3 regions of the Streptomyces sp. NPDC001493 genome follow, and region 1 is predicted to be linked to each of the others. Evidence: riboswitches for the same ligand, from Rfam matches in the RefSeq annotation. Region 1 holds a riboswitch; each other region holds the start of a gene.

Region 1 (9,525 bases):
CGGTGAAGCTGCTGCGCCCCGACCGGATGGGCGTGCCCGGAGGCCCGGAGGAGGCCGACGAGCTGCGCCGCAGGTTCGCCCGGGAGTGCCGGGTGACCGCGCAGGTCGACCACCCCGGACTGGTCACCGTCCACGACGCCGGGGGCGACGGCGACGACCTCTTCCTCGTCATGCAGTACGTCGAGGGCTCCGACCTCGCCGACCACCTCGCCGAGCACGACCCCTACCCGTGGCCCTGGGCCGTCGCGGTCGCCGCCCAGCTCTGCGCGGTGCTCAGCGCCGTGCACGCGGTGCCGATCGTCCACCGCGACCTCAAGCCCCGCAACGTCATGGTCCGGCCCGACGGCACCGTCACCGTGCTCGACCTCGGCGTCGCCTCCGTGCTCGACACCGACACCACCCGGCTCACCCACACCGGCTCACCCATCGGCTCCCCGGCCTACATGGCGCCCGAGCAGGCGATGGGCGGCGCGGTCGGGCCGTACACCGACCTGTACGCACTCGGCGTGCTGCTGCACGAGCTGCTCAGCGGGGACGTGCCGTTCTCCGGGTCCACCGCGCTCGGCGTGCTCCACCGCCACCTCTACGAACCGCCGCTGCCGGTCCGTCACCTCCGCGCCGACGTGCCCGAGCAGCTGGAGGCCCTCGTCCTGCGGCTGCTCGCCAAGGACCCGCAGGCCCGCCCCGGTTCCGCGCAGGAGGTGTACGAGGCCCTCGCCCCGCTGCTCCCCGCGCGCGGGACACCCGGCGGACCGCTCGACCCGACCCGCCCGTTCCTCCGCCCGCACGCCCCCTGGCCCGACCGGGCGACCGCCCCGGCCCCCGCCCCGGTCACCGGCTTCGGCCCGCCGCCCGTACCCGCCGAACGCCCGGCATCCGGCCGGGCCGACGTGGCGCGCGCCGTCGACGACGTCAAGCGGCTCCTCGGCGAGGGCCGGATCACGCAGGCCGTCGACATCCTCGGTTCCATCCTGCCGACCGCCGCCGTCGAGCACGGCGAGCACTCGCCCGTCGTCCGTATCCTCCGCAAGCAGTACGCGGCGACGCTGATGGACGACGGCCAGTACCGCCGCGCCCTGCCCGAACTCCGCCGTCTCGCCGACGACCGCACCGCCGAGGCCGGACCCGGCGACCCGCAGACCCTCCAGTACCGCTACGACGCCGCCACCTGCCTGGAACAGCTGGGCGAGACGGCCGCCGCGCTCAACGAGTACCGCGCGGTCCTCCCCTACTACGAGAACGTCTACGGCCCCGTCGCGGGCGACCCCGGCCGGGCCTTCGACATCCGCCACCGCATCGGGCTGCTGCTGCTCGCGGTCGGCGACCACACCGCGGGACGCGCCCAGCTGCAGGCCCTGCTGTACGACACCGAGCGCACCTACGGCCCGCACCACCCGCTCCCCGCCGAGCTGCGCCGGCAGCTGACCCACCAGCGGGACGTACGCGGCGGCTGACCGCCCGGACCACACGCCCGAGCCGGCCACCCGTACACCGCCCGACGGCACCACATCCCCAACTCCTCCCGAATCGTTGGTCGAACCAGTGGCCCCCATGGCCACCACTGCCTAACATCGATCACCGCAAGGCTTTGTGCACTGATGCACAAACTCTCATCGGGAGGCTCCTTTGCACCGCCGTCGTCGCACCGCGCTCACCCTCTCCGCCGCGCTCCTCCTCTCCGCACCCGTCCTCACCGCCTGCGGTGGCGAGGCCCACCCCGGCGCCGCCGCGATCGTCGGAGGACAGCGGATCGAGGTCTCCACCCTCCAGGCCGACGTCGCCGAGGTCCGCGCCGCCCAGGAGAGTTCGCCGCAGTCCGCCCAGCTGGTGAAGGGGTCCGGCCAGCTCCCGCGCGCCGCGCTGCACCGGCTGATCTTCAGCCAGGTCCTCGACCGGGCGGCCGAGGACGCCGGGGTGACCGTCAGCCGCAAGGAGCTCCAGCAGGTGCACCAGGCGGCCGTCGCCCAGTACGGCGGCGAGGACGAGCTGGCCGCGACCCTCCTCCAGGAGCGCTGGATCTCCCCGGAGCAGATCGACGGCGACCTGCGCCAGGAGGTCCAGCTGCCGAAGCTGGCGGCGTCGCTCGGCGCGGACCTGCAGACCCAGGAGGGCACCCAGAAGGTGACGGCAGCCCTCACCAAGGCATCGAAGTCGCTGCACATCGACGTCAACCCGCGCTACGGAGCCTGGGACGACCAGCAGATCCGCCTCGGCACCTACCAGCCGGCCTGGCTCGCCAAGGCCACCGGAACCGACGCCGCCGCATCCGGCGGGGACGGTGCCGGAGCGGACGGCTCCGGGCAGCAGGAGACCGTCCCGGCGGGCTGACACACCGCCGGGGTAGGTTCGAAGGGTGAACGCTGAAGCACCCGGCCGGGTCGTCCTCCTCACCGCCAGCCACCGAGTCGCTCCCGGACTGCTGTCCTGGCCCGCCTGGCAGACGCTGCGCACCGCCGACCGCGTGCTGTGCGGCGCCCCCGACCACGTGCAGCTGCCGTATCTGCGCGAGGCGGGCGTCACCGTCGAGAACACCGAGCTGACCGCCGAGGAACTGGTCGACGCCTGCGTCGGCGACCGGACCGTGGTGGTGTTGGTCGGCGGCGAGGGCGACCAGCGGCTCACCGACGGACTCGCCCGCCTCGGCGGCTCCGGCCGGGTGCAGATGCCGGACCTGGAGCTGCTCCCCGGTTCGTACGACCTGCCGGGCGCCCGGCTCCTCGACCTCGTCCAGGTCATGGACCTGATCCGGCGGGAATGCCCGTGGACCTCGCGGATGACCCACCGGGGCCTCGCGAAGTACGCCATCGAGGAGACGTACGAGCTCGTCGAGGCGATCGAGGACGGCGACCGCGACGAACTCCGCGAGGAGCTCGGGGACGTCCTGCTCCAGGTCGTCTTCCACGCGCGGATCGCCGAGGAGGACGAGGACGCCCCCTTCTCCGTCGACGACGTGGCGGGCGGGCTGGTGGAGAAGCTGATCCGCCGCCACCCGCACATCTTCGGCGACGCGACCGCCGAGACCCCCGACGACGTCCACGCGCACTGGCTGCGCACCAAAGCGGTCGAGAAGCGACGCGACTCGGTCACCGAGGGCATCCCGCTCGGTCAGCCCGCGCTGGCCCTCGCGGCGAAGCTCGGCAGCCGGGTCCGCGGGTCGGACCTGGACGTCGCCCCGCCCGCCGGCGACACCCTCGGCTACGAGCTGCTCGCCCTCGCCGTCCGCGCCGAGGCCGAGGGCGTCGACCCCGAAGCCGCCCTGCGCGCGGCGGCCCGCGCCTACCGCGACGCGATCCTCGCGGCGGAGGGCATCGGCGCCCCGGACACCGTCGATGAGTGACCGGCCGGCGAACGACGACAGCACCGCGGACCGCGAACCCGGTCCCGCCCCCGCCGGATGCCCCGCGCACCGCGCCCCCGCCGCCCCCGAACTCTTCACCTGGGAGTTCGCCACCGACCCGTACCCGGCGTACGCCTGGCTCCGGGAGCACAGCCCGGTGCACCGCACCACGCTGCCCAGCGGGGTCGAAGCCTGGCTGGTCACCCGGTACGCGGACGCGCGGCAGGCGCTCGCCGACAACCGGCTCTCCAAGAACCCGGTCCACCACGCCGGGTCGGCGCACGCCAAGGGGAAGACCGGGATCCCCGGGGAGCGCAAGGCCGAGCTGATGACCCATCTGCTCAACATCGACCCGCCCGACCACACCCGGCTGCGCCGGCTCGTGTCGAAGGCGTTCACCCCGCGCCGGGTCGCGGAGTTCGCGCCCCGCGTGCAGGAGCTGACGGACCGGCTCATCGACCGGTTCGTGGCCGCGGGCACCGCCGACCTCATCCACGACTTCGCGTTCCCGCTCCCCATCTACGCCATCTGCGACCTGCTCGGGGTCCCCGAGGAGGACCAGGACGACTTCCGGGACTGGGCGGGGATGATGATCCGCCACGGCGGCGGTCCGCGCGGCGGGGTGGCGCGTTCGGTGAAGCGGATGCGCGCCTACCTCGCCGAACTCATCCACCGCAAGCGGGAGAACCCGGGCGACGACCTGATCTCCGAGCTCATCCGGACCAGCGACCACGGCGAGCACCTCACGGAGAACGAGGCCGCCGCGATGGCTTTCATCCTGCTCTTCGCGGGGTTCGAAACCACCGTCAACCTCATCGGCAACGGCACCTACTCCCTCCTCCGTCACCCCGGGGAACGCGCCCGGCTGGAAGCGTCCCTGGCGGCGGGGGAGGAGGAGCTGCTCGCCACCGGCATCGAGGAGCTGCTCCGCTTCGACGGCCCGGTGGAGCTGGCCACCTGGCGGTACGCCACCGAACCGCTGACCATCGGCGACGAGGAGATCGCGGCAGGCGACCCGGTGCTCGTGGTGCTCGCGGCGGCCGACCGCGACCCCGCGCGCTTCGAGGACCCCGACACGCTCGACCTCGCGCGGCGTGACAATCAGCACCTCGGCTACGGCCACGGCATCCACTACTGCGTGGGTGCGCCGCTCGCCCGACTGGAGGGCCGGACCGCCCTCGCGACCCTGCTGAGGCGCCTTCCTGACCTGCGTCTTGCGGGAGAAACAGCCGATTTGCGGTGGCGTGGCGGGCTCATCATGCGTGGACTGCGCACTCTTCCGGTGGAGTTCACGCCGGGACCGGCGCCCGACAGAAGTGACGCTCCGTCAACACTGTGATGTTCACGTGATCTGCGAGGGATCGACTTGTGACACACGTTCGAGTCCCGCTAGGTTCACGGTTCGACGCATCAGTTCACCCGTCAGTCACACGGAAGGCACTCCCATGGGCTCCGCGAACGGCAGACACCGCCGCCCTCGCCAGGCACCCGCCATCGTCGTCGCAGCCGGCGTGACAGGCTCCGCCCTGGCGATTCCGCTCCTCGCCGCGGGCAGCGCCGGCGCCGCGGACGCGACCACCTGGGACAAGGTCGCCGAATGCGAGAGCGGCGGCACCTGGAGCGCCGACTTCGGCAACGGCTACTACGGCGGACTGCAGTTCTCCCAGGAGACCTGGGCGGCCTACGGCGGTACGGACTACGCGCAGCGCGCGGACCTCGCCAGCCGCACCCAGCAGATAGCCGTGGCCGAGAAGGTGCTCGACGCCAAGGGCCCGCAGGCGTGGCCCGGGTGCGCGGTCATCTCCGGTCTCGCGCCCGCGGGCTCGCTCATCGGCGTCGACCCGGGCTCCGTCTCCGCCGCGGACGCGGGCGCCTCGGCCGGCACGATCCCGGACGCGGACGGCGCACCCGTCTCCACCGGCACCACGGGGTCGACGGACACCTCGGGCTCGACCGGTACCTCCGGCGCGACGGACTCGACCGGCTCGACCGGCTCGACCGGGAGCAGCGCCACGCCGAGCCCCGACGCCTCCGTCACCCCCTCGCCCTCCGGCTCGGCCACCCCGGGCAGCACCACGCCCGGCAAGAGCGGGGCGAAGGGCGGCGCGACAGCCGGTACGACGGACGGCGCGACGGACGCGGCGACCGGTGACACCGCGACGGGCGGCAAGCACCGCGGCACGCCCGACCCGGACGAGGCCGCCGCCGACGCCTCGCGCGAGACCGGCCGGCACGCCTCGCGCGGCGACAGCGACGCGCGCGACGACGCGGCGCTCGCGACGGACGGGACGTACACGGTCCAGTCCGGCGACAACCTCTGGGCGATCGCCGACGCGCAGCACCTGACGGACGGCTGGACCGAGCTCTACCAGGCCAACGAGGACGTGATCGGCTCGAACCCCGACCTGATCCTGCCCGGCCAGGAGCTCGACCTGTCCACGCAGACGGCCACCGGAACCACGTCGACCGCTTCCACGGCGACCGGGACCGCTTCCGACACGCCGGAGACCGTTCCCGACACGGCGGAGACCGCTCCCGCCAACTGATCAAACTCGGGAAAAACGCCCGAAAAGAGGGGCAGTTAGGGGGCCTATGTCCACTTTTGCGAAAGTGAGACATGGGTCTCTTCGCTGTTTCGGCGTGTCGTGGTCACAGGGGTTCGCAGATGTCCGCTTTGACCTGCGGAAACGGTTATTCAGGCATGGCCAGTAAGGTCTGATTGTCTGATATGTCCATCATTGAATGTGGGGGTTCCCTCTGTTTACGGTCAGAGCCGCTCGCACCGCGGGCCCCGTCGACCGTCACGCCGAATCCTGCCGTCGGTCGAAGGGAACAGACGCGAAAGCGCCGTAGGCAGGAGCGGGGGACCCAGGTAAGCCGCCGGAATCGGACGGCCCGTCGGAAACGACGGGCGGGCCGGGACCAGCTAGGGGTGAAGCCACACGCAAGGACGTGTGGCCGGGCAACTCATTGGCCCGAACCCGACAGCTCACCTCGTAGGCGTCGGTGAGGAGATCTTCCATGCTGCTGTCCAGCAAGGGTAAGCACCGCCGCTCGTCCAAGGCCGTCCGTGTGGCCACGCTCGCCGGCGTCGCCGGTGCCGCCATCGCCCTCCCGCTGATGGGCGCCACCAACGCCTCCGCCGCCTCCGTCTCCACCTGGGACGCCGTCGCCCAGTGCGAGTCCGGTGGCAACTGGTCCATCAACACCGGCAACGGCTACTACGGTGGCCTCCAGTTCTCGCAGTCCAGCTGGGCCGCCGCCGGCGGTACGAAGTACGCCCCCCGCGCCGACCTGGCCACCAAGGAGCAGCAGATCGCCACCGCCGAGGTGCTGCTCGACATGCAGGGTCCGAGCGCCTGGTCCTGCGCCGGCGCCGGCGGCCTCACCAACGACGGTGTGGACCCGGGCGTCGACACGGGCTCCTCCTCCGCGAGCACCGACACCTCCGCGAGCACCGGCTCCACCTCGACCGGCGGCAGCGCCTCCACGTCGACGCCGGACCGTTCCACCGACTCGCAGACCGCCTCCCGCAGCGAGGACCGCCCCGCCGCCGAGAAGTCCGAGACCGTCACCACGCCGACCGGCGACAAGGTCGAGAAGGGCGACGGCGAGTACAAGGTCGTCGCCGGCGACACCCTCAGCACCATCGCCGAGAAGCAGGGCGTCAAGGGCGGCTGGCAGAAGCTGTTCAAGCTGAACCACGACATCGTCGACGACGCCGACCTCATCTTCCCGGGTCAGCAGCTCCACCTGAAGTAGTCACGAACCTCTCCTCCCCGGAACGGGGGTGTCCGGCGGCACCCCTTTCCCACTCCCTGGCCCGGCGCGCACTCCCCCCGCACGCCGGGCCAGGGCCTTTTCCCGGAGCGTCCGGCCGTGGGCCGGGTCCGGGGGAGGGGAAGAAGAAGCATCCTTTCCCGGGCGTACGGCAGGCCGCCGTACGCCGTATCGCCACACGTTATGTTCCGTACGGAAACAATGTGTAGGCTCGCCGTGTCACTGGACGGACGGTCGGCTGGCCGATGTCCTGTGTCCGGTTAGGCTCTAGTCGCAAGGCTCAAGAGCCCCGCACAGTCAGCGTCACATCCCAGAAGGAGATGCTCGTGCCGTCCATCGACGTCGTCGTAGCCCGGGAAATCCTCGACTCGAGGGGTAACCCCACGGTCGAGGTCGAAGTTGGTCTCGACGACGGCAGCACGGGCCGTGCTGCCGTTCCGTCCGGCGCATCCACCGGCGCGTTCGAGGCCGTCGAGCTTCGCGACGGTGACCCCAAGCGTTACCTGGGCAAGGGTGTCGAGAAGGCCGTCCTCGCCGTCATCGAGCAGATCGGCCCGGAGCTCGTCGGCTACGACGCCACCGAGCAGCGCCTGATCGACCAGGCGATGTGCGACCTGGACGCCACGGAGAACAAGGGCTCGCTCGGCGCCAACGCCATCCTCGGCGTCTCGCTGGCCGTCGCCCACGCCGCCTCCGAGGCTGCCGACCTCCCGCTCTTCCGCTACCTCGGCGGCCCGAACGCGCACCTGCTGCCCGTTCCGATGATGAACATCCTGAACGGTGGGTCGCACGCCGACTCCAACGTCGACATCCAGGAGTTCATGATCGCCCCGATCGGCGCGGAGTCCTTCTCCGAGGCCCTTCGCTGGGGTGCCGAGACGTACCACACGCTGAAGAAGGTCCTGAAGACCAAGGGCCTCTCCACCGGTCTCGGCGACGAGGGCGGCTTCGCCCCGAACCTCGAGTCCAACCGCGCCGCCCTCGACCTCATCGTCGAGGCCATCAAGGAGGCCGGCTTCGTCCCCGGCCGCGACATCGCGCTCGCGCTCGACGTCGCCGCGTCCGAGTTCTACAAGGACGGCAAGTACGAGTTCGAGGGCAAGTCCCGCTCGGCCGCCGAGATGACCGAGTACTACGAGGAGCTCGTCTCCGCGTACCCGCTGGTCTCCATCGAGGACCCGCTGTACGAGGACGACTGGGCCGGCTGGAAGGTCATCACCGACAAGCTCGGCACCAAGGTGCAGATCGTCGGCGACGACCTCTTCGTGACCAACCCCGAGCGCCTCGCCCGCGGCATCGAGGAGGGCTCGGCCAACGCCCTGCTCGTCAAGGTCAACCAGATCGGTTCGCTGACCGAGACCCTGGACGCCGTCGAGCTCGCCCAGCGCAACGGCTTCAAGTGCATGATGTCCCACCGTTCCGGTGAGACCGAGGACGTCACCATCGCCGACCTCGCCGTCGCCGTGAACTGCGGCCAGATCAAGACCGGCGCCCCGGCCCGCTCGGACCGCGTCGCCAAGTACAACCAGCTGCTGCGCATCGAGGAGATCCTCGACGACGCCGCGGTGTACGCCGGCCGCTCGGCGTTCCCCCGCTTCAAGGGCTGATCCACTGCCCGTGAGGGCACCAGCCTCCGTCCGTCCCCGCACTCGGTCCCGTACCGTGTGCGGGGACGGACGTGCGTGACGGGGAGGCATGAACATGGCCGTGAAGGACCGCGACCGGTTCTCCACCGCGACCAGGCTGCGGCTGCTCGGTGAGCAGACGGCGGCCCGCGTCTACCGCTCCCAGAACCGCCGCCAGGCCCACCGCTCCCGGCTCACCGGCCGCGCCGCGTTCCTGGCGCTCATCGTCTGCACCCTGATCGTGGCGCTGGCGTATCCCATGCGGCAGTACGTCTCCCAGCGCGAGGAGATCGCCGACCAGGAGCGGACGCTCCAGGACGCCGGGAAGCGCGCCGAGGAGCTGCGGGACGAGAAGGCCCGCCTCCAGGACGACGCGTACATCCGCCGCCTCGCCCGCGAACACCTCCACTACGTCCTCCCCGGCGAGACCGGCTACACCGTCGTCGACCCGGACGCGGCGGGCGACGATCGGGGCGAACCCGGCGCCGGCGGCCGGCCCTGGCACTCCAACCTCTGGGACGGCGTGGACAGCGCGGACGGCTCCGGAAGCGACTCCGACGATTCCTCCGACAGCTCCTCCCACGGCGGCTGAGCCACGCCCCGCCCGGCCGGGCACACCGGTCCGCCAGGCACACTGGTCCGAGCAAGAACCGCGCCTTCCGGCGTACCCCGCGGCGCACCGCACCCCACAGCAGCACCTCCGAGCAGAACCAAGGCAGGCATGGACACGCCCCCTCCGCAGACCGAATCCACTCCGCCCACCGACGCGGACATCGCCGCGTT
Region 2 (9,525 bases), on a different contig from region 1:
CTGGCAGAAAGTCCAGTACCGCGATCGAAGGGACGTACATGCCCATGGGTCACACGGCCACCGCACAGGCCGGCTCCGGCGGCCTGACAGCGACCGAGCACCGTCTGGCCAATGGCCTGCGCGTGGTGCTCTCCGAGGACCATCTGACCCCGGTCGCCGCGGTCTGCCTCTGGTACGACGTCGGCTCCCGCCACGAGGTGGAGGGACGGACCGGGCTCGCACACCTCTTCGAGCACCTGATGTTCCAGGGGTCGAAGCAGGTCAAGGGGAACGGCCACTTCGAGCTCGTCCAGGGCGCCGGCGGTTCGCTCAACGGCACGACCAGCTTCGAGCGCACCAACTACTTCGAGACCATGCCGACCCACCAGCTGGAGCTCGCGCTCTGGCTCGAGGCCGACCGGATGGGCTCGCTGCTCGCCGCGCTCGACGAAGAGTCGATGGAGAACCAGCGGGACGTCGTCAAGAACGAGCGCCGCCAGCGGTACGACAACGTTCCGTACGGCACCGCGTTCGAGCGGCTCACCGCGCTCGCCTACCCGGAGGGCCACCCGTACCACCACACGCCGATCGGTTCCATGGCCGACCTGGACGCGGCGACGCTGGAGGACGCGCAGACGTTCTTCCGTACGTACTACGCGCCCAACAACGCGGTGCTCTCGGTCGTCGGCGACATCGACCCCGAGCAGACCCTCGCCTGGATCGAGAAGTACTTCGGCTCCATCCCGTCCCACGACGGCAAGAAGCCCCCGCGCGACGGCACCCTCCCCGGCACCATCGGCGGGCAGCTGCGGGAAGTGGTCCATGAGGAGGTCCCGGCCCGCGCGCTGATGGCCGCCTACCGGCTGCCGCACGACGGCACCCGCGAGGCGGACGCCGCCGACCTGGCCCTGACCGTTCTCGGCGGCGGCGAGTCCTCCCGGCTGCACAACCGCCTGGTGCGCCGCGACCGTTCCGCGGTGGCCGCAGGGTTCGGGCTGCTGCGGCTGGCCGGAGCGCCTTCGCTGGGCTGGCTGGACGTCAAGACGTCCGGCGGTGTGGAGGTCGAGAGCATCGAGACCGCGGTCGACGAGGAGCTGGCGCGGTTCGCCGCCGAGGGCCCCACGCCGGAGGAGATGGAGCGCGCGCAGGCCCAGTTGGAGCGCGAGTGGCTGGACCGTCTCGGCACGGTCGCCGGCCGTGCCGACGAACTCTGCCGCTTCGCCGTGCTGTTCGGTGACCCGCAGCTCGCGCTGACGGCCGTGGGGCGCGTCCTCGACATCACCGCGAACGAGGTGCGGGAGGTCGCCGCGGCCACGCTGCGTCCCGACAACCGTGCCGTGCTGGTCTACGAGCCGGTCGAACCGGCCGACGAGACCGGTGCCGAGGACGGCGCGGACGCCGACGCCCACGAGGAGGCCGCCAAGTGAGCGACGCCGCCGTGACTGGAGTAGCCATGGACTTCCACCCGCAGCCCACCCCGGGCACCGCCCGCCCCTGGGCCTTCCCGGCCCCCGAGCGCGGCACCCTGCCCAACGGTCTGACCGTGCTCCGCAGCCACCGCCCCGGCCAGCAGGTCGTCGCGGTCGAGATCCACCTCGAAGCGCCGCTCGACGCCGAACCCGAGGGCCTGGACGGCGTCGCCACCATCATGGCGCGCGCCCTCTCCGAGGGGACCGACAAGCACAGCGCGGAGGAGTTCGCCGCCGAGCTGGAGCGTTGCGGCGCCACGCTCGACGCGCACGCCGACCACCCGGGCGTCCGGGTCTCGCTGGAGGTTCCCGCCTCCCGGCTGGCCAAGGCGCTCGGCCTGGTCGCCGAGGCGCTGCGGGCCCCCGCCTTCGCCGACAGCGAGATCGAGCGCCTGGTGGGCAACCGCCTCGACGAGATCCCGCACGAGCAGGCCAACCCCGCGCGCCGCGCCGCCAAGCAGCTCTCCAAGGAGCTGTTCCCGGCCACCGCCCGGATGTCGCGCCCGCGTCTGGGCACCGAGGACACCGTGCGGCGGATCGACGCCGCGGCGGTGCGCGCCTTCTACGACGCCCACGTCCGCCCCGCCACCGCGGTCGCGGTCGTCGTCGGCGACCTCACCGGCATCGACCTGGACGCCCTGCTCGCCGACACCCTCGGCGACTGGTCGGGCGACGCAGGCACCCCCCGCCCGGTGGCGCCGATCACCGCGGACGACACCGGCCGCGTGGTCATCGTGAACCGTCCGGGAGCCGTGCAGACGCAGCTGCTCATCGGTCGTATCGGCGCGGACCGGCACGACAGCGTCTGGCCCGCGCAGGTCCTCGGCACGTACTGCCTCGGCGGCACGCTCACCTCGCGGCTCGACCGGGTGCTGCGCGAGGAGAAGGGCTACACCTACGGCGTACGCGCCTTCGCCCAGGTGCTCCGCTCCACGGCCGGCGGTCCGGATTCCGGCCCCGCCGGTGCGGCGATGCTGGCCATCAGCGGCTCGGTGGACACCGAGTCCACGGGCCCCGCGCTCGACGACCTCTGGAAGGTCCTGCGGACCCTCGCGGCGGACGGGCTGACGGACGCCGAGCGCGAGACCGCCGTGCAAAACCTGGTGGGGGTGGCTCCGCTCAAGTTCGAGACGGCCGCCTCCGTCGCGGCGACCCTCGCCGACCAGGTCGAGCAGCAGCTGCCCGACGACTTCCAGGCCCACCTGTACGCACGGCTCGCCGAGACCGGCACGGTCGAGGCGACCGCCGCGGTGGTCAACGCCTTCCCTGTGGACCGGCTGGTGACGATCCTGGTGGGCGACGCGGCGCAGATCGCCGATCCGGTCCGTGCGCTGGGCATCGGCGAGGTGACGGTCGTCAGCGGCTGACCAGCCGTCAAGCACACGACCGGGTAGGCCCGGCCGCGACCCCGGTGGGAGAGATCCCGCCGGGGTCGCGGCGTTTGTCCTCTTTGCCATGAAGAGTGGCTGTCTGCCCTGTGGGATACGCTACAAAACTCCCTGTCCGTTTGGTGATCGAAAGCACCGCGGCCTAGCGTCGATCCGGCTGTCCGCCGACTGTGTACCGCACTCGCGGTGCCGGACAGTCATCGCCGAGTCCCCGTCAGGCGCGAGCCTGGGGAGCCGGGGACCCGCGAAGTCCCTGGGGTGAATCGGGCACCCGTGTCTCGTGAGAGGCGCGAACGCCCGTAGGAGACCTTCCTGCTCCGAACCCGTCAGCTAACCCGGTAGGCGAGAAGGAAGGAAAGGATCCGCTCCTCCATGGCGTTCACCCGTGCCACCGGGACGCATCGCGCCCCGGGCCGTCTGACGCGCTCCACCGCCAGGTTCGCCGGCGTCGCGGCCCTCGCCGCCACCGGCGTCGTCGGCTCGCTCGCCTCCCCGGCCCTCGCCGCCGACTCCACCCTCCCGTCGCCCGGTACGACCGGCCTCATCGAGGCCGTGACGCTCGGGGACTCCATCGCGGACCGGATAGCCGACCAGGCGGCGGCCCAGCAGCGCGGAGCGGAGGCCAGGGCGAAGGCCGAAGCGAAGGCGAAGGCCGAAGCCGCCGCACGGGCCAGGGAGGCCCGCGAGGAGAAGGCGCGCGCCGCCCGCGCCGCCGAGCGCGCCCGCCTGAACTCCTTCCACCTGCCCATCGCGGGCTCGTACATCAGCACCGGCTACAAGTCGAGCGGCTCGCTCTGGTCCTCCGGCAGCCACTCGGGCGTCGACTTCCACGCCGCCACCGGCACCCCGGTCCTCGCCGTGGGCGCGGGGACGGTCGTCGAGGCCGGCTGGGGCGGCGCGTACGGCAACAACATCGTGCTGCGGATGACGGACGGCACGTACACGCAGTACGGCCACCTCTCCTCCCTCGGTGTCTTCGTCGGCCAGCGCGTCTCCTCCGGGGAGCGGATCGGCCTCTCCGGCGCCACCGGCAACGCGACCGGCCCGCACCTGCACTTCGAGGCGCGTACCGGCCCGGAGTACGGCACCGACATGGATCCCGTGGCCTATCTGCGGGCCCGCGGCCTCACCGTCTGACCCCGGCCGCCTCACGCGTCCGGCCCCGCGGTACCGCCGCCCGGCCGCTGCCGGGCACCCCGACCGTCCCGAAGCCCCGGCCCGTGCCGGGGCTTCGGCATATCACCCGAAACCCCTCCGGCCACCGGCTCCGCAGGCAAAAGATATGTGCGAATTCCGGTACGCCATCGGAAATTCACTCAGATTGCAATAGAGTCACGGTGCAGGCTTCGATCGGCCGCGTTTCGCGGGGATTAAGGCGGAGGTTCGGACATGCGCATTCCCGCGCACTCGGTATGCACGGCAATCCGTGACGACATCGTCTCGGGCGTCTACGAACGCGGCAGCCGCCTGACCGAGGAGCTTCTGGCGCGGCGTTACGGCGTCTCCCGTGTGCCCGTGCGCGAAGCGCTGCGGACCCTGGAGTCGGAGGGGTTCGTGGTCACCCGCAGACACGCCGGTGCCTGCGTCGCCGAGCCGACGGAGCAGGAGGCGGCCGACCTCCTGGAGGTGAAGCTCCTGCTGGAGCCGCTGGGCGCGGCCCGGGCCGCGCAGCGCCGCACCGAGGCGCACCTCAAGGTCCTGCGCGGACTGGTCAAGCTGGGGCAGGAGAGGGCCCGCCGGGGTGAGGGGGAAGACCTGCGTTCCCTCGGCGGCTGGTTCCACGAGACGCTCGCCCAGGCATCCGGCAGCCCCGGCCTCATCGCGCTGCTGACGCAGCTCCGGCACAAGATCGCCTGGATGTACGCCGTCGAGCAGCCGGTCCGCCCCGTCGAGTCGTGGGCCGAGCACGGCGCTCTCGTGGACGCGGTGGCCCGGGGCGACGCGGAGCGCGCCAGGGGGCTGGCCGTGCAGCACGCGGAGCGTTCCCTGGCCGCGCACCGGCCGCGCCGGCCGGTCCGAGCGGTGAAACAGGCCCGGGTGAGCACTTTGCAACATCCCGTAAACACCTCGGGTGCCCGTCATTAACAATCGCGCCGTATACAAATAGCAGAGCGAATTGAAGGCGCTTTTTCGTGCTGTCGGAATTCTCGTCCTCACGGCTGCCCGGGAAATGACTGAGCCGCCCCGCCCGGTAGGGACGGTGCGGCTCGGCCGAGCGAGGAATTTCTTCACGGAGTCCGGCGGGAGGGGGATCAGACCGTTTCCGGGAGTTCGTCGAGCCCCTCGGCGACCAGCTTGGCCAGTCGGTCCAGTGCGGCGTCCGCGCCCTCCGCCTCGGAGGCGAGCACGATCTCCTCGCCGCCCTCCGCGCCCAGTCCGAGGACCGCGAGCATCGACGCGGCGTTGACCGGGCTGCCGTCGGCCTTGGCGATCGTCACCGGGACCCCGGAGGCCGTGGCGGCGCGGACGAAGATGGAAGCGGGGCGGGCGTGCAGGCCTTCGGCCCATCCGACGTTGACGCGGCGCTCAACCATGGTTCTGCCCTTCGTGAATCTGCGATGTCCTGACGGTAATTGATTTGTCTAGACCATTGTGTCATGGGGGCGTGGACCTGCGTAGCCTCCCGGCGGCGGAGCCGCCCGGTGGGCTTCCCAGCCTGCCCCGGCACCGAATCCGCCGCGACCCGTGCCGGGCCGCGGCGATGCCCGTACGACCCTGAGCGCCCGCCTCGGACGGCGGCCCGGCGGCCGGGCGAACGGTGGCCGAACAGCCGGTCGAACGATGTCCGTACGGCAGTCGGACGATGTCCGGACGGCGGCCGGACGGTGACCGGACGGTCCGTCGGGCCGTGGCCGTACGGGCAACCGGACCCCGACCGGACGGGCGGCCGGAGGGGCAGCCGGACGGACAACCGCAAGGCCGGTCGTGCGAGCAGTCGTGCAGGCGGTGGTCCGGGCGGCCGGCCGGCCACCCGGACGCCCCGGGCGCGCGGGGCGACCCGCGCGGACCCTTCCCGGAACGTGGGACCGCCGTAGGCTTTGCCCATGCAGCCCACGCCGGAGCAGAGTCCGCATCACGCGTACCCCGACCACTGGGAAGCAGACGTGGTGCTGCGGGACGGCGGCACCGCCCGGATCGGGCCCATCACCCCGGACGACGCCGGACGGCTGGTCAGCTTCTTCGAGCAGGTCTCCGACGAGTCGAAGTACTACCGCTTCTTCGCCCCCTACCCCCGGCTCTCCGACCGGGACGTCCACCGCTTCACCCACCACGACTACGTCGACCGGGTGGGGCTGGCCGCCACGGTGGGAGGGGAGTTCATCGCCACCGTCCGCTACGACCGGATCGACGACCGGGGCCGGCCCGCCTCCGCGCCCGCCGACGAGGCCGAGGTCGCCTTCCTCGTCCAGGACGCCCACCAGGGCCGCGGTGTCGCCTCCGTGCTGCTCGAACACATCGCCGCGGTCGCCCGGGAGCGGGGCATCCGCCGGTTCGCCGCCGAGGTGCTGCCCGCCAACACGAAGATGATCAAGGTCTTCCGGGACGCCGGCTACACCCAGCAGCGGAGCTTCGAGGACGGCTCGGTCCACCTCACGCTCGACATCGAACCCACCGCCGAGTCGCTCGCCGTGCAGCGCGCCCGCGAGCAGCGCGCCGAAGCCCGCTCCGTCCAGCGGCTCCTGGCCCCCGCCTCGGTGGCCGTGGTCGGCACCGGCCGCGCCCCCGGCGGGGTGGGCCGGACCGTGCTCCGCAACCTCCGGCACTCCGGCTTCACAGGGCGCCTGTACGCCGTCAACCACGCCTTCGCCCCCGACCGGGGCAGCGTCGACGGGGTCCCCGCGCACCGCTCGGTGGGCTCCATCGGCGAACCGGTCGACCTCGCGGTCATCGCCGTCCCGGCCGAACGGGTCCCCGAAGCCGTCGCGGACTGCGGGGAGCACGGAGTGCGGGGCCTGGTCGTCCTCTCCGCCGACTACGCCGAGCGGGGAGCCGAGGGCCGCGAGCGCCAGCGCGCGCTGCTGCGCCAGGCGCGCTCCTACGGCATGCGGATCATCGGGCCGAACGCCTTCGGCATCATCAACACCTCCGGTGCCGTCCGGATGAACGCGTCGCTCGCCCCCGAATCGCCCGCGCCCGGCCGCATCGGCCTCTTCACCCAGTCCGGCGCCATCGGCATCGCACTCCTCTCCGGTCTCCACCGGCGCGGCGCCGCGCTCTCCACCTTCATCTCGGCCGGGAACCGCGCCGACATCTCCGGCAACGACTTCCTCCAGTACTGGTTCGACGACCCCGACACCGATGTCGCCCTGCTCTACCTGGAGTCGCTCGGCAACCCGCGCAAGTTCACCCGGCTCGCCCGCCGCACCGCCGCCGTCAAACCGGTCGTGGTGGTCAAGGGCGCCCGGCACAGCGGCGCCACCCCGCCCGGCCACGCCGTGCCCGTCAGCCGCATTCCCGACGCCACGGTCTCCGCCCTGATGCGCCAGGCGGGCGTGATCCTCGTGGACACGGTGACCGAGATGATCGACGCGGCCCTCCTCCTCGCCGACCAGCCGCTGCCCGCGGGCCCGCGGGTGGCGATCCTCGGCAATTCGGAGTCGCTCGGGCTGCTCACGTACGACGCCTGCCTCACGGAGGGACTGCGGCCCCGGCCGCCCCGGGACCTGACCACGGCGGCCGGACCCGCGGACTTCCGCGCGGCCCTGGCCGAGGCGCTCGCCGACCCGGCCTGCGACGCGGTGATCGTGACCGCGATCCCGCTGGTCGGGGGCGAGGGAGAGCTGCAGAGCGGCGACGGCGAGGTGCTGGCGGCAGCCCTGCACGAGGCCGTGGCGGCCCGGACCGCCGGACCGGCCAAGCCGGTGGCCGTCGTACACCTGGAGATCGGCGGACTCGCCCAGGCCCTGGCGGCCACGGCCGGTACGCGCCCGCCCACCACGCCCGCGGGCGACGGGGCCCCCGGCGGCCCCGCACCGGACGCGGACCTCGCGGTCACCCCGTCCTCCCGTTCGGCATCCGGTACGACGGCGACGCGCCCGCCCGCTCCCGACGGGACGCCCACCCCCGTACCGCCGCCCGATGCCGGATCGTCCGCGGAACCCGGGGCCCACACGCCCGCCCCCACCGGCCGGATCCCCGCCTACCCGGCCGCCGAGCGGGCCGTCCGCGCGCTGAGCGAGTCGGTCAAGTACGCCCAGTGGCGCCGCCAGGCCGCCGCGCCGGGCAGGGTGCCCGAGTTCCTCGACGACACCATCGACGAGCCCGGCACCGCCGCGTTCATCGACGCGCTGCTCGGCCCGGACCCCGACCCGCGCGGCCGGCCGCTCGGCCACGACGAGGCCCGAGGGCTGCTGGGCCGCTACGGCATCGACGTACGGGCGACGCTCGCCGCCCCCGACGCGGCCGCCGCCGTGGCCGCCGCCGCGCGACTCGGCTGGCCGGTCGCCCTCAAGACCACCGCACCCCATCTGCGCCACCGCGCCGACCTGGGCGGCGTCCGTCTGGACCTCGCCGGGGAGGACGCGCTGCGCCGGGCGTACGGCGAACTCACCGAACTCCTCGGCAAACCCGCCGAACTCCAGCCCGTCGTGCAGTCCATGGCCCCCCGGGGCGTCGACACCGTGGTGCGGGCCTCGATCGACGCCGCCGCCGGAGCCGTGCTCTCCTTCGGCCTCGCGGGCACTCCCTCCGAACTTCTCGGGGACATCGCCCACCGGCTGGTTCCGGCCACCGACCGGGACGCCGCCGAACTGATCCGCTCCATCCGCGCGGCACCCGTGCTCTTCGGCTGGCGCGGCTCGTCGCCCGTCGACACCCGGGCGCTCGAAGAGCTGCTGCTGCGGGTCTCCCGCCTGGTCGACGACCATCCCGAGGTGGTCTCGGTCACCCTGGAACCGGTCGTGGTGGCCACGCACGGGCTGACGGTCCTCGGCGCGAGCGTGCGGCTCGCCCCGCCTCCGGCGCGGACCGACCTCGGCCCCCGCCGGCTCCCGAACTACTGACCGGCCACCCCTCCCCGTAGCGTCTCCGGCGGTCACCGGGGCCCGTAAGATGGGGGTCATGGCAAAGACCGGTACGACGACCCAGGGGCTGCGCGCGGCGATCGAGCGCAGCGGCTACTACCCGGCCCTCGTGGCCGAGGCGGTGGAGGCCGCCGTCGGCGGGGAGCCGGTCGCCTCGTACCTCGTGCACCAGGAGACGACCTTCGACTCCAACGAGGTCCGGCGCCATGCCACGGTCCTGGTCCTGACGGACACCCGCTTCATCGTCAGCCACACCGACGAGCAGACCTCCGAGACGGAGTCCCCGACGCCGTACGCGACGACCTCCACGGAGTCCGTGCACCTCGGCCGGATCTCGTCCGTCGTGGTGAGCCGTGTGGTGGCGGACCCCGAGAAGTACGTCCCCGGTTCGCTTCCCCGCGAGGTCGTCCTGACCATCGGCTGGGGCGCGGTCTCCCGGATCGACCTGGAGCCGGCCGCCTGCGGCGACCCCGACTGCGACGCCGACCACGGCTACACCGGCAGCTCCACCGCCGACGACCTCAGCCTGCGGGTCAGCGAGGCCGGCGACGGCCCGGACACCGTGCGGCAGACGCTCGCCTTCGCCCAGGCGCTCAGCGAGGCCACGGCAGCCACCGCGGCGACGGCGGCCACGCCGGCCAACACGGCGACCAAGCGCTGATGGCC
Region 3 (9,525 bases), on a different contig from region 1:
GCCGAGGAGTACGGGGTCGGCGCATCCGTCGCGCAACGCGCCATGGAGCGGCTCACCATCGAGGGCATCCTGGAAGGCCGCGCCGGGTCCGGCACCTACGTCCGCCGGCCGCGTGAGCGCGGAAGGATGATCCGCACCAGGCGTCCTTACGCCACCTCGCCCTACCGTGCCACCCTCAACGCCCAGGACCACGAGGGGAAATGGGAGTCGCGGTCCGCGGCACGGACTCCGGCGCCCGAACGCATCGCGGAGCGGCTGGACATCGAGCCCGGCGACCTCTGTGTCGTCACCGACTACGAGTTCCTCGTGGAAGGGCTGCCCGTCCAGCTCTCCAGGAGCTGGGAACCCATGGCGATCACCGGGGACACCCCGGTCGTGCTCCCCGAGATGGGCCCGCACGCCGGGATCGGCGTGGTCGAACGGATGCGGTCGATCGGCGTCGTCGTGGTGCGCGCCGTCGAGATCCCGCGCCCGGCCCGTGCCACCCAGGAGCAGGCGAACCTCCTCGGCATCAGCATCGGCGGCCTGATCACCGAGATGGAGCGCACCTTCTACGACATCGACGGCCGCCCGGTCGAGACCGCGGACATCGTGGTGCCGGACGTGCGGTGGGAGATCGCGTACGAGATCGCCGTCGAGCGGCGCGAGTAGGAGCGCCACCGGCTCACCGCCGAACAGGCGGTGGCCCAAGGGGAGTTCGCGGTGTGGCGCCCGCCGGTCGGCGTCTGCCGTTCGCCGCTGCGCGCCTGCCGCCCGGCGTCCGCCGGCCGACGTGCGCTGTCCGGCGCCTGCTGCCTGCCGCCCGCCGGCCGAGGTGCGGGCCCGCAGAAGTGACGCCGCCCCCGCCCGGCCGTGTGGCCGGACGGGGGCGGTCGTTCCGCGCTCCGGGGCGGGGGTCAGGCGACGGTCGGGGCCTTGGTCTCGGCCGCCTCGGTGGTGGCTGCCTCGGTCGTGACTGCTGCCTCGGCGGCGGCCACCGGTCTCGCGGAATCGGCCGTCGCGGAAGCCGTAGCGGTGGTCGTCGCGGTGGTCGTCACGGCGGCTTCGGCCGCCGCCGCGCGGGTCGCCGCTGCCGCCTTGCTCTGGTGGATCATCAGGCCGATGAAGCCGGCCAGAAAGCCGCTGATCAGGCTGGATATCGCGTTGTTCAGGGCGTTGGTGCCCTCGCCGTCCGGCATGCCGATGAGGAAGTAGACCACCACCGCGCTCATCACGGCCCCGGCGAGGCCGCCGATGATCGCGCTCGCCGCCGAGGTGCGTACCCGGACCCCAAGAGAAGCCTCCGACGGAGCGGAAGGGGCAGAAGGAGCGGAAGGGGCGGGAGTGACAGAGGTGGTCATGGCGGGGTCCTCCAGGAGGGGGCTGCGTTGCGGGACCGGGGCGCGTGGCCGGCGCCGGAGCAGGGCGAAAACCACCGCCTCGGGGCACGCGTCCTCACGGGCAGCCCGCCGGTTCTGGGGGATGCAGCCACATCCTTGGCCAGAAGCGCACGCCTGGCAACCGCCTGATGCAAAAGCACCGTTGAGCGATGTGCTGCGATGCTTTGACATCAACTGTGGTGCTCTACACCCGTGGTGGCGTGACAATGGCGCCACTGGAGCGCGAAACCACTCTGAGAAAAGGGTGGTTGTCACCTCTCTGCGGCCCACGGCGGCCCGGTCCACCCCTGCTCGGGCACTGCCGCCCCCGCGCCTCCGTCGGGCGGCCCCGGCGGGGCTCGGGCCGGTTCGTGCCGCCTCCGCGGCGCCCGCTTCCCGCCGTCTCCCGGGTGGCCGTACGCCGGGGTGGTCAAGAGCCCGTTCAGGATGGCGTAGAGTTGTGTTCATCGACGCGGGGTGGAGCAGCTCGGTAGCTCGCTGGGCTCATAACCCAGAGGTCGCAGGTTCAAATCCTGTCCCCGCTACTGAAGGCCCGGGCCCGGCACGCACAGCGTGCCGGGCCCGAGTCGTTTCCATGGCCCTGTGCCCGCTCGTCACCGCTCGGCCCTGCCGCCCGCTCGCGTACGCGGTCCCGCGGCATAACGATCTGCCGTACCGGGCATGAAATGGTCCATCCAGGAAATGTCTCGCACGCCTGCGCGGTCCGTGCCGCCCGACCGAATGCGTGGACGGGCGTCCGGCCGGCCGGGTAACCGGTCCGCCGCTTCCGTGTGCGGCGCGCCGGGGCTCGCGGCGCGGCGCGGAACTCATCGCTTCGCCGGTCCTGACCGCCCGGCGTACGCCGGCGATGGGGGGCGCTCGAAGGGGAGTCGCGCGCTCCCCCCTATGGACGACGGGGAGTCGCCGCGCGGCGCGGTTCGGGCCAGCCTGGGCGGGGCGCGGTAGGTTCCGCAGCCGTGGCGGGACAGGGCAGGAGAAGCGCAGAGGTGGGGAAACCGCTGTACGAGCATGGCTGGATGGCCGGGGGTGTGGGCGCCCGGCGTTTCGTACGGATGCTGCCTGCCCTGCTCATCGCCGGCGGACTCGTATTCGACATCGCTTCACCGCCCCGCTTCACGGCGGTGCCCCTGTTCGTCGCCGCCCCTCTCATCGCCGCTCCGTTCGCCTCCCGGGCGGGGACCATCCGGATCGGTGTCGCCTCGCTCGCCGCCGTCATCGCGATGCGGGTGTACGTGGGCACCATCGGGCAGATCGTCCCGATCATCGAGACGCTCACCGTGTTCACCACCGCCGTGCTGGCGCTCGTCATCAACGGCGTCGTGCGGCGCGGCAACGAGCAGCTCGCCTCCGCCCGGATCATCGCGGAGACCGCCATGCGCGCGGTGCTGCCCGTTCCGGCCGACCGGGTCGGCGGGCTCCATGTCGCCGCGCGGTACGAGGCGGCGCAGGCGGACGAGTACGTCGGCGGCGACTTGTTCGCCGTCGCGGACACCCCGTACGGCGTGCGCCTCGTGCTCGGTGACGTACGGGGCAAGGGGCTCGACGCGGTCGAGGCGGTGGCGGTGATCATCGGCGCCTTCCGGGAGGCCGCCGAGCAGGAGGAGACGCTGGAGGGCGTGGCGCAGCGGCTGGAGCGGGCGCTGGCCAGGGACGCCGCGCGGCGCGGGGGGCTGGACCCGGTGGAGGGGTTCGTCACCGCGGTGCTCGCCGAGATCCCGGAGGGCTCCGCGACCTTGCGGATCGTCAACCGGGGCCACCCCGAGCCGTTGCTGCTCCATGCCGGAGGGGCGCTGGACGTGCTGCGGCCGAGCATGCCCGCACTCCCTCTCGGCATGGCGCTGGGCGCCTGGCCGGACCAGGTGGACGAGTGGGAACTGCCGCCGGGGGCGACGCTGCTGACCTACACGGACGGGCTCTCCGAGGCGCGCGACCGGGCAGGCGTGTTCTACGACCCGGCGGAGCGGCTGCGCGGGCGGATCTTCCCCGGTCCGGACGAACTGCTGACGGCGCTCACCGACGACGTCCGCCTGCACACCGGTGGCCGCTCGACGGACGACCTGGCGCTGCTCGCGGTCGCCCGGCCGGCGGAGGACCAGCCGGAGCGCCGGACCACCGTGCCGATCGTGGGCCGCGGGGACGGCTGACGCGGTGGTGCGCGCCGTCGTCCCGGGGCGCTTCCGCGCTTCCCCGGGGCTGCCGGACGGATGCGGCGACGGTCCGTAGCAGACCGGTGCCGCTCGATAACATATGACACACCGTCAGAAAAGTCGGGGTGCACCGGCAGTCCGCAAGTCGCCCCGATGAGTGGTGATATGCGGTGGTAAATCCCGCCCCGAAGTGGGAATGATCAAGGGGAACGGCTTGGAATCGGAGCCGTGTGTCTATTAACGTTCGATAACGCAGCGCGGTCGTCCCAGCCGTCGTCAGAGACGGCGCCGTGCGCGAGCGCCGAATTCCGCAAGGGAACCGGGGAACCACTTCTTGGGGTGAATCGGACACCTGTGTCTCGTCAGAGACGTCAGGCGCCCGTAGGAGACCTTCCTGCTCCGAACCCGTCAGCTAACCCGGTAGGCGAGAAGGAAGGAAAGGAGTGCGCCCCCGTGGCGTCCAACCAGCCTGCCCCAGAAGCCCCGTCACCCTTTGCCACCCTCGACGGCTTCGGCTCCCCCGGCGACTCCGACAAGGCGTGGGAGGAATGGAACCCCACCGAGGATTCCCTCCGCCCCGTCCGCGGCCGGCACCGCGTGGCCAAGCAGCGTGGTCTCGCGCGTAGTTCCACCGTCCTCGGGGTCGGCGTCATCGCGGCCGTCGGTGCGGGCGGCATGGCCACCGCGCAGAGCAAGCCGCCGGTCTCCATCTCTCTTCCCGATTCGCTCGCGGACAACCTTCCCGACGCCAAGTCCGTTCCCGGGCTGGGCGCTCTGATCACCGCGGTCGAGTCCCACGACGCCCCGGCCCCGGTCGCGGCGGCCGCGCCGTTCACCACGGCCGGGCTCACCACGGCCGAGACCGAGCAGGGCGCCACCGACGCGGGCGAGGCCCTGCGCGCCCGCATCCTCCAGCAGGCCGAGCAGCAGCAGTCCGCCGCCGACGCGGACGCGAAGGCGGCCGAGGAGGCGGCGGCCGCCACCAAGGCCGCCACCGAGGCGAAGAAGCAGCAGGACGAGGCGGAGGCGAAGGCCGCCGCGGAGAAGAAGGCGGCCGAGGAGGCCGCGGCGAAGAAGGCCGAGGCCGAGAGGCTCGCCAAGCTCGCCGCCAGCTACTCGCTCCCCACTTCCGCGTACACGATCACCTCCACCTTCGGCGAGGCCGGCACGATGTGGGCCTCCGGGCAGCACACCGGCCTCGACTTCGCCGCGCCGACCGGCACCCCGGTCAAGGCCGTGCACGGCGGAACGGTCAAGTCCGCGGGCTGGTCGGGCTCGTACGGGTACCGCACGGTCCTGGAGCTCGACGACGGTACGGAGATCTGGTACTGCCACCAGTCCTCCATGGACGTGGTCGTCGGCCAGCAGGTCAGCACGGGCGACACCATCGGCCGCGTCGGAGCCACCGGCAACGTCACCGGCCCGCACCTCCACCTCGAAGTCCACACCCCGGACGGCACCGGCATCGACCCGATGGCCTGGCTGACCGGCAAGGGCCTCACGGTCTGACGCTCGGCGCACGGCTGAGCCCCCGAACCCCGGCAGCCTCGACGCCCCACCCCCCCCCAGGGCGTCAGGGCTGCCGGTTCTCTTTCCATCCGCGGCTCCGCGTCGGCCCCGAGCACGGACGCGGAGTACGTGCCAGGAGCGCGCCCCGGGCGGCGGACGGCCGCGATTCGGAGCCCCGGACCGGAATACGGCTCTCCGTCCACTCCGTTGAACCCCTCATGACTTCTTCTCTCCGCAAGCTCGGAACGTCCGGCATCGAGGTCTTCCCCCTCGCCCTCGGCGGCAACGTCTTCGGCTGGACCGCCGACGAGGCCCAGTCCTTCGCCGTCCTCGACGCCTACACCACGGCCGGCGGCAACTTCGTCGACACCGCCGACGCGTACTCCGCCTGGGTCCCCGGCAATCAGGGCGGTGAGTCGGAGACCATCATCGGCAAGTGGCTCAAGGCCCGCGGCAACCGGGCGGACGTCGTCGTCGCCACCAAGGCCGGTGCCCACCCCGAGTACCGGGGGCTCGCCTCCGGCACGGTCAAGAGCGCGGTGGAGGAGTCCCTGCGGCGGCTCGACACCGACTACATCGACCTCTACTACACCCATTACGACGACGAGGGCGTCCCGGTGGAGGAGATCGTCACCACCCTCGACCAGCTGGTCAAGGAGGGCAAGGTCCGCGAGATCGCCGCCTCCAACATCAGCCCCGAACGCCTGCGCGCCTCGCTCGCGTTCTCCGAGCGCGAGGGACTGGCCGGGTACGTCGCCCTCCAGCCGCACTACAACCTGGTCTCCCGCGACACGTACGAGGGCCCCGCCCAGGACCTCGCCGCCGAGACCGGTCTCGGCGCGGTCCCGTACTCCGCGCTGGCATCCGGCTTCCTCACCGGCAAGTACCGGCCCGGTACGCAGGTGGAGAGCGCCCGCGCCGGGAAGGCCGGAGCGTACCTGGAGTCCGAGCGGGGGCGGAAGGTGCTGAGCGCGCTCGACGCCGTCGCCGAAGCGCACGGGGCCGAGATCGCCACCGTCGCGCTGGCCTGGCTCGCGTCCCGCCCCACGGTCGTGGCGCCGATCGCCTCGGCCCGTACGCCCGAACAGCTTCCCGCGCTGCTCGCGGTCGCCGACCTCACGCTGACCGGCCAGGAGCTGGACCGGCTCACCGAAGCCTCCGCCTGAGCGCGGACCAGGGGCACTGATCAGGCCCGCTACTGCGGCGGGTGCAGATAGGGGTTGTGCCCGCCGTACTGCCGGTGCGGCGGCGGCTGTTGAGGGGCCGGGGCCGGGGCCGGGGCCGGTGATGGGGCGGCCTGCGGCCCGGGGGCGTACGGGGACGCCGGACCGGTTCCGTACGGTGCCGGTGCTGGTGCCGCGGCCGGGGGCGCGTAGCCCCGGGCCCCGTGCGCCGCGTGGGCCCCGTGCGCCGCGTGGGCCCCGTGCGCCGCGGGGCCGTACGGGACGGGCAGCGGGCGGCGGACGGCCGGGCGGAACACGCTGCGGGCCGCCTGGCTCAGCGCGGGGGCCGCGACGTCCCGGCGCTCCCACAGGTGGTGCAGCAACTCCTGCTCGCGCGCCGCGAAGTCGGCGCCCACCGCACCGCGCCGGGCGTCCCGCCGCAGCGCGGCCAGCGAGGTCGCGAACGACTCGTACTCCGCGACGGCACGGGCCGCCGCCCGGCCCCTGGCCCGGTCCGACGCGCCGTGCCAGTGCCGGGCCAGGTCACGGGCCATGCCCCGGGCGCGCATCGAGCCCAGCGCGAGCGGCTCGGCCGGGGTGAGCCAGCCGGCCACCGCGTACGCCGGGAACTCGGCGGCGAGCGTCCGCAGTTCCCGCCTGCGCGACCAGATCGCCAGCCAGGTCAGCAGCCCGAACACCGGCATCATGACGACGCCGTAGACCAGGTAGAAGCCGTACGGCCGCCAGGTCGCCGAACCGTTCCACAGGGCGTGCATACCCATCGCGCACACCAGCCCCAGCAGGGGCAGCGCGATCCGTCGAAGCCTGCCGCCGCGCCCGGCGGCGGCGAGACCGAAGCCGATGCCCGTGAGCGCCGTGAACACCGGGTGCGCGAAGGGCGACAGGACGATCCGTACGAAGAAGGTGCCGACCGTCACCGAGGCGATTCCCACCGTCCCCAGCTGCCGGTCCTCGCCGAAGGCACTGCCGAGATAGAGGATGTTCTCGCTGAACGCGAACCCGGTCGCGGTGAAGCCCGCCGCCACGATCCCGTCGACGACCCCGCCGAACTCCCGTCTGCGGAACAGGAAGAGCATCAGTACGGCGGCGCCCTTGGCGCTCTCCTCGACGATCGGCGCGACGACCGTGGCGCCCAGGGTGTCGGCGCCGGAGGGGTCCGCCGAGAGGTTCGCTATCCAGTACGTCGCGAAGGAGTTCGCGACGATCGCGACCAGCGCCGCCGCGCACGAACCCCAGGCGAAGGCGAACAGCAGGTTCCGCCAGGGCGCCGGTTCGACCCGGTCCAGCCAGCGGAACGCCGACATCAGCAGCGGCACCGGCAGCACCGCGAGCCCGAGACCGACGAGGAACCCCTCGGTGCCGGTCTCCCTGCGCACGAGCGCGAGGATGAGCAGCCCGCAGATGGCGAGCGTGACGATCACCGCGCCCGCGCGGAACGCCTTGCTGCGCCACACCATCCCGACGCGGCGCGGGCGGTAGCGCCAGTGGGCACGCTCCGGGACGGCGCCCAGGATCTCGCCGATCCGCTGCTCCTCGAGCACGGGGACGGCGGGCTGGTGCTGCTGGTGCTGCTCTGACCCGGCGGACATGTCCCGACCCTAACGAGCGGGACCGACAAACGACCAGGAGGTTCCCGTCCGGCCCCCGCCGAGGGGCCGGACGGGCTTTCAGACCCGCGCCGAGGGGCCCGGACGGGCTTTCAGGCCCCCGCGAAGACCAGGTCGTGGTCTCAGACCCTCGCGAACAGCAGGTCGTGGACGACGTGGCCCTTGTCCAGGCCCTGCCCCTCGAACCGGGTCAGCGGCCGGAACGCGGGACGCGGGGCGTAGCCGCCGTCGGGCCGGGTGTTCTCGAACCGGGGGTGCGCGGTCAGCACCTCCAGCATCTGCTCCGCGTACGGCTCCCAGTCGGTCGCGCAGTGGATCACCGCGCCCGGCTTCATCCGCCCCGACACCAGGTCCAGGAAGTCCGGCTGGATCAGCCGCCGCTTGTGATGGCGGACCTTGGGCCACGGGTCGGGGAAGTACACCCGCAGGCCGTCGAGGGACTCCGGCTTCAGCATCTCGCGGAGCAGGATGATCGCGTCGCCGTTGGCGACCCGCACGTTGGCCGAACCGGCCTGCTCGGCGAGGCGCAGGAGGTTGCCCTGGCCCGGGGTGTGCACGTCGACGGCGAGGATGCCCGTGGCCGGGTCGTCCGCCGCCATCTGGGCGGTGGCCTCGCCCATGCCGAAACCGATCTCCAGCACGACCGGCAGCCCGCCGAACATCTGGTCGAGGTCCAGCACGCTCAGGCCGTCGATGTCGAAGCCCCACTGCGGCCAGAGCCGCTCCAGCGCGTCCTGCTGGCCCACCGTGACCCGGCTGCGGCGCGGCTGGAAGCTGCGGATGCGGCGCTCGTGGTGCGAGCCGGCCGGGTCGGCGGCCGGGCCACCGGGGAAACGCGGCTCCTGGCGCAACCGGCGCTGCCGGTCGAAGGAGGCGGCCCGGCGGGCGGCGGCGTCGGCGGCTTCCGCGTCGGAAGGTTCCGCGTCGGCCGTGTCCTCGGTGGTGCTCGCGGCTGCGTTCACGTCCGCGTTCAGGTCCGCGTTCATATCCGCGGTCACGGCTGCGTTGATGGCGGGGGCCTCGGCGGTCTCGTCGCGCGCGCCGGGCTCCGTACTGGGGTTCAGGGGCTGCTCAGACACAATGCCCCGATTCTACGGCGGGCGGCCTCCACCCCGCCCCCTGCGCCAGGGCCAGCACCCGCCGGGCGATCTCCCGCCCCACCGGCAGCGCCGTGGCCAGCGCGGCGTCCGCGGGGGTGTGGAGCACGTGCACGGTGTGCGGGGCCTCCTGGATCAGGAAGTCCTCGACCGGAGTGCCGTCGGCGTGCACCGCCTGGGCCCGCACCCCGGTGCGCACCGGGCCCAGATCCTCCTCGGTCACGTCGGGCAGCAGCCGCCGCAGCGCGGCCGCCACCACCGCCCCCGTCGAACCCGCCCGAGCAGCCCGACCGGCCGGCCGGGGACGCCCGGTCGGCCAGGGGCGCCCGTCCCGAGCGGTCCGCCCGATCATGTGCGTCCGCTCCGCCGACAGCACCGCACCGGCCCCGACGAGGGGCGGCGCCTCCCGGGCGTACCCCTCCGGCCGGCGCGCGGTCCGCCAGGAGGCGGGCCGGGTCAGCGCGGAGAGCAGCCCGCCGGGGTGGACCGGCGGCACGGGCCGCCCGGGCGCCGTCGCGCCGACCGGCCCGACGTGGACCGTGCCGTCGACGGACCGGACGATGCCGCCGATCAGCTGCGCCCCGGGGAACGGGTGCCCCGGG

What was found. A riboswitch is a leader RNA that binds a small molecule or an ion and turns the genes downstream of it on or off. The one in region 1 is predicted to bind cyclic di-AMP.
Region 2: it holds a riboswitch for cyclic di-AMP, as region 1 does, so the genes downstream of both, ACWCWD_RS34490 (M23 family metallopeptidase) here and ACWCWD_RS17825 (transglycosylase family protein) in region 1, are expected to answer to the same signal.
Region 3: it holds a riboswitch for cyclic di-AMP, as region 1 does, so the genes downstream of both, ACWCWD_RS28310 (M23 family metallopeptidase) here and ACWCWD_RS17825 (transglycosylase family protein) in region 1, are expected to answer to the same signal.

The regions. Positions count from the first base shown of each region.
Region 1 covers NZ_JBSFHV010000011.1:169,365-178,889, reverse strand. The annotation lists gene ACWCWD_RS17850 (protein kinase domain-containing protein) at 1-1,454, shown strand, start outside; gene ACWCWD_RS17845 (SurA N-terminal domain-containing protein) at 1,627-2,328, shown strand; gene ACWCWD_RS17840 (nucleoside triphosphate pyrophosphohydrolase) at 2,354-3,337, shown strand; gene ACWCWD_RS17835 (cytochrome P450 family protein) at 3,330-4,676, shown strand; gene ACWCWD_RS17830 (transglycosylase family protein) at 4,783-5,883, shown strand; cyclic di-AMP (ydaO/yuaA leader) riboswitch at 6,173-6,355, shown strand; gene ACWCWD_RS17825 (transglycosylase family protein) at 6,359-7,099, shown strand; gene eno (phosphopyruvate hydratase) at 7,438-8,724, shown strand; gene ACWCWD_RS17815 (FtsB family cell division protein) at 8,819-9,334, shown strand; gene ACWCWD_RS17810 (DUF501 domain-containing protein) at 9,464-9,525, shown strand, end outside.
Region 2 covers NZ_JBSFHV010000039.1:17,168-26,692, forward strand. The annotation lists gene ACWCWD_RS34480 (M16 family metallopeptidase) at 39-1,406, shown strand; gene ACWCWD_RS34485 (M16 family metallopeptidase) at 1,433-2,815, shown strand; cyclic di-AMP (ydaO/yuaA leader) riboswitch at 3,028-3,195, shown strand; gene ACWCWD_RS34490 (M23 family metallopeptidase) at 3,209-3,973, shown strand; gene ACWCWD_RS34495 (GntR family transcriptional regulator) at 4,226-4,921, shown strand; gene ACWCWD_RS34500 (HPr family phosphocarrier protein) at 5,089-5,370, opposite strand; gene ACWCWD_RS34505 (bifunctional acetate--CoA ligase family protein/GNAT family N-acetyltransferase) at 5,881-8,838, shown strand; gene ACWCWD_RS34510 (DUF5998 family protein) at 8,897-9,520, shown strand; gene ACWCWD_RS34515 (alkaline phosphatase family protein) at 9,520-9,525, shown strand, end outside.
Region 3 covers NZ_JBSFHV010000023.1:107,864-117,388, forward strand. The annotation lists gene ACWCWD_RS28290 (GntR family transcriptional regulator) at 1-651, shown strand, start outside; gene ACWCWD_RS28295 (hypothetical protein) at 897-1,340, opposite strand; tRNA gene ACWCWD_RS28300 (tRNA-Met) at 1,830-1,903, shown strand; gene ACWCWD_RS28305 (PP2C family protein-serine/threonine phosphatase) at 2,396-3,523, shown strand; cyclic di-AMP (ydaO/yuaA leader) riboswitch at 3,816-3,968, shown strand; gene ACWCWD_RS28310 (M23 family metallopeptidase) at 3,980-5,035, shown strand; gene ACWCWD_RS28315 (aldo/keto reductase) at 5,254-6,201, shown strand; gene ACWCWD_RS28320 (PrsW family intramembrane metalloprotease) at 6,231-7,808, opposite strand; gene trmB (tRNA (guanosine(46)-N7)-methyltransferase TrmB) at 7,949-8,905, opposite strand; gene ACWCWD_RS28330 (FAD-dependent oxidoreductase) at 8,898-9,525, opposite strand, start outside.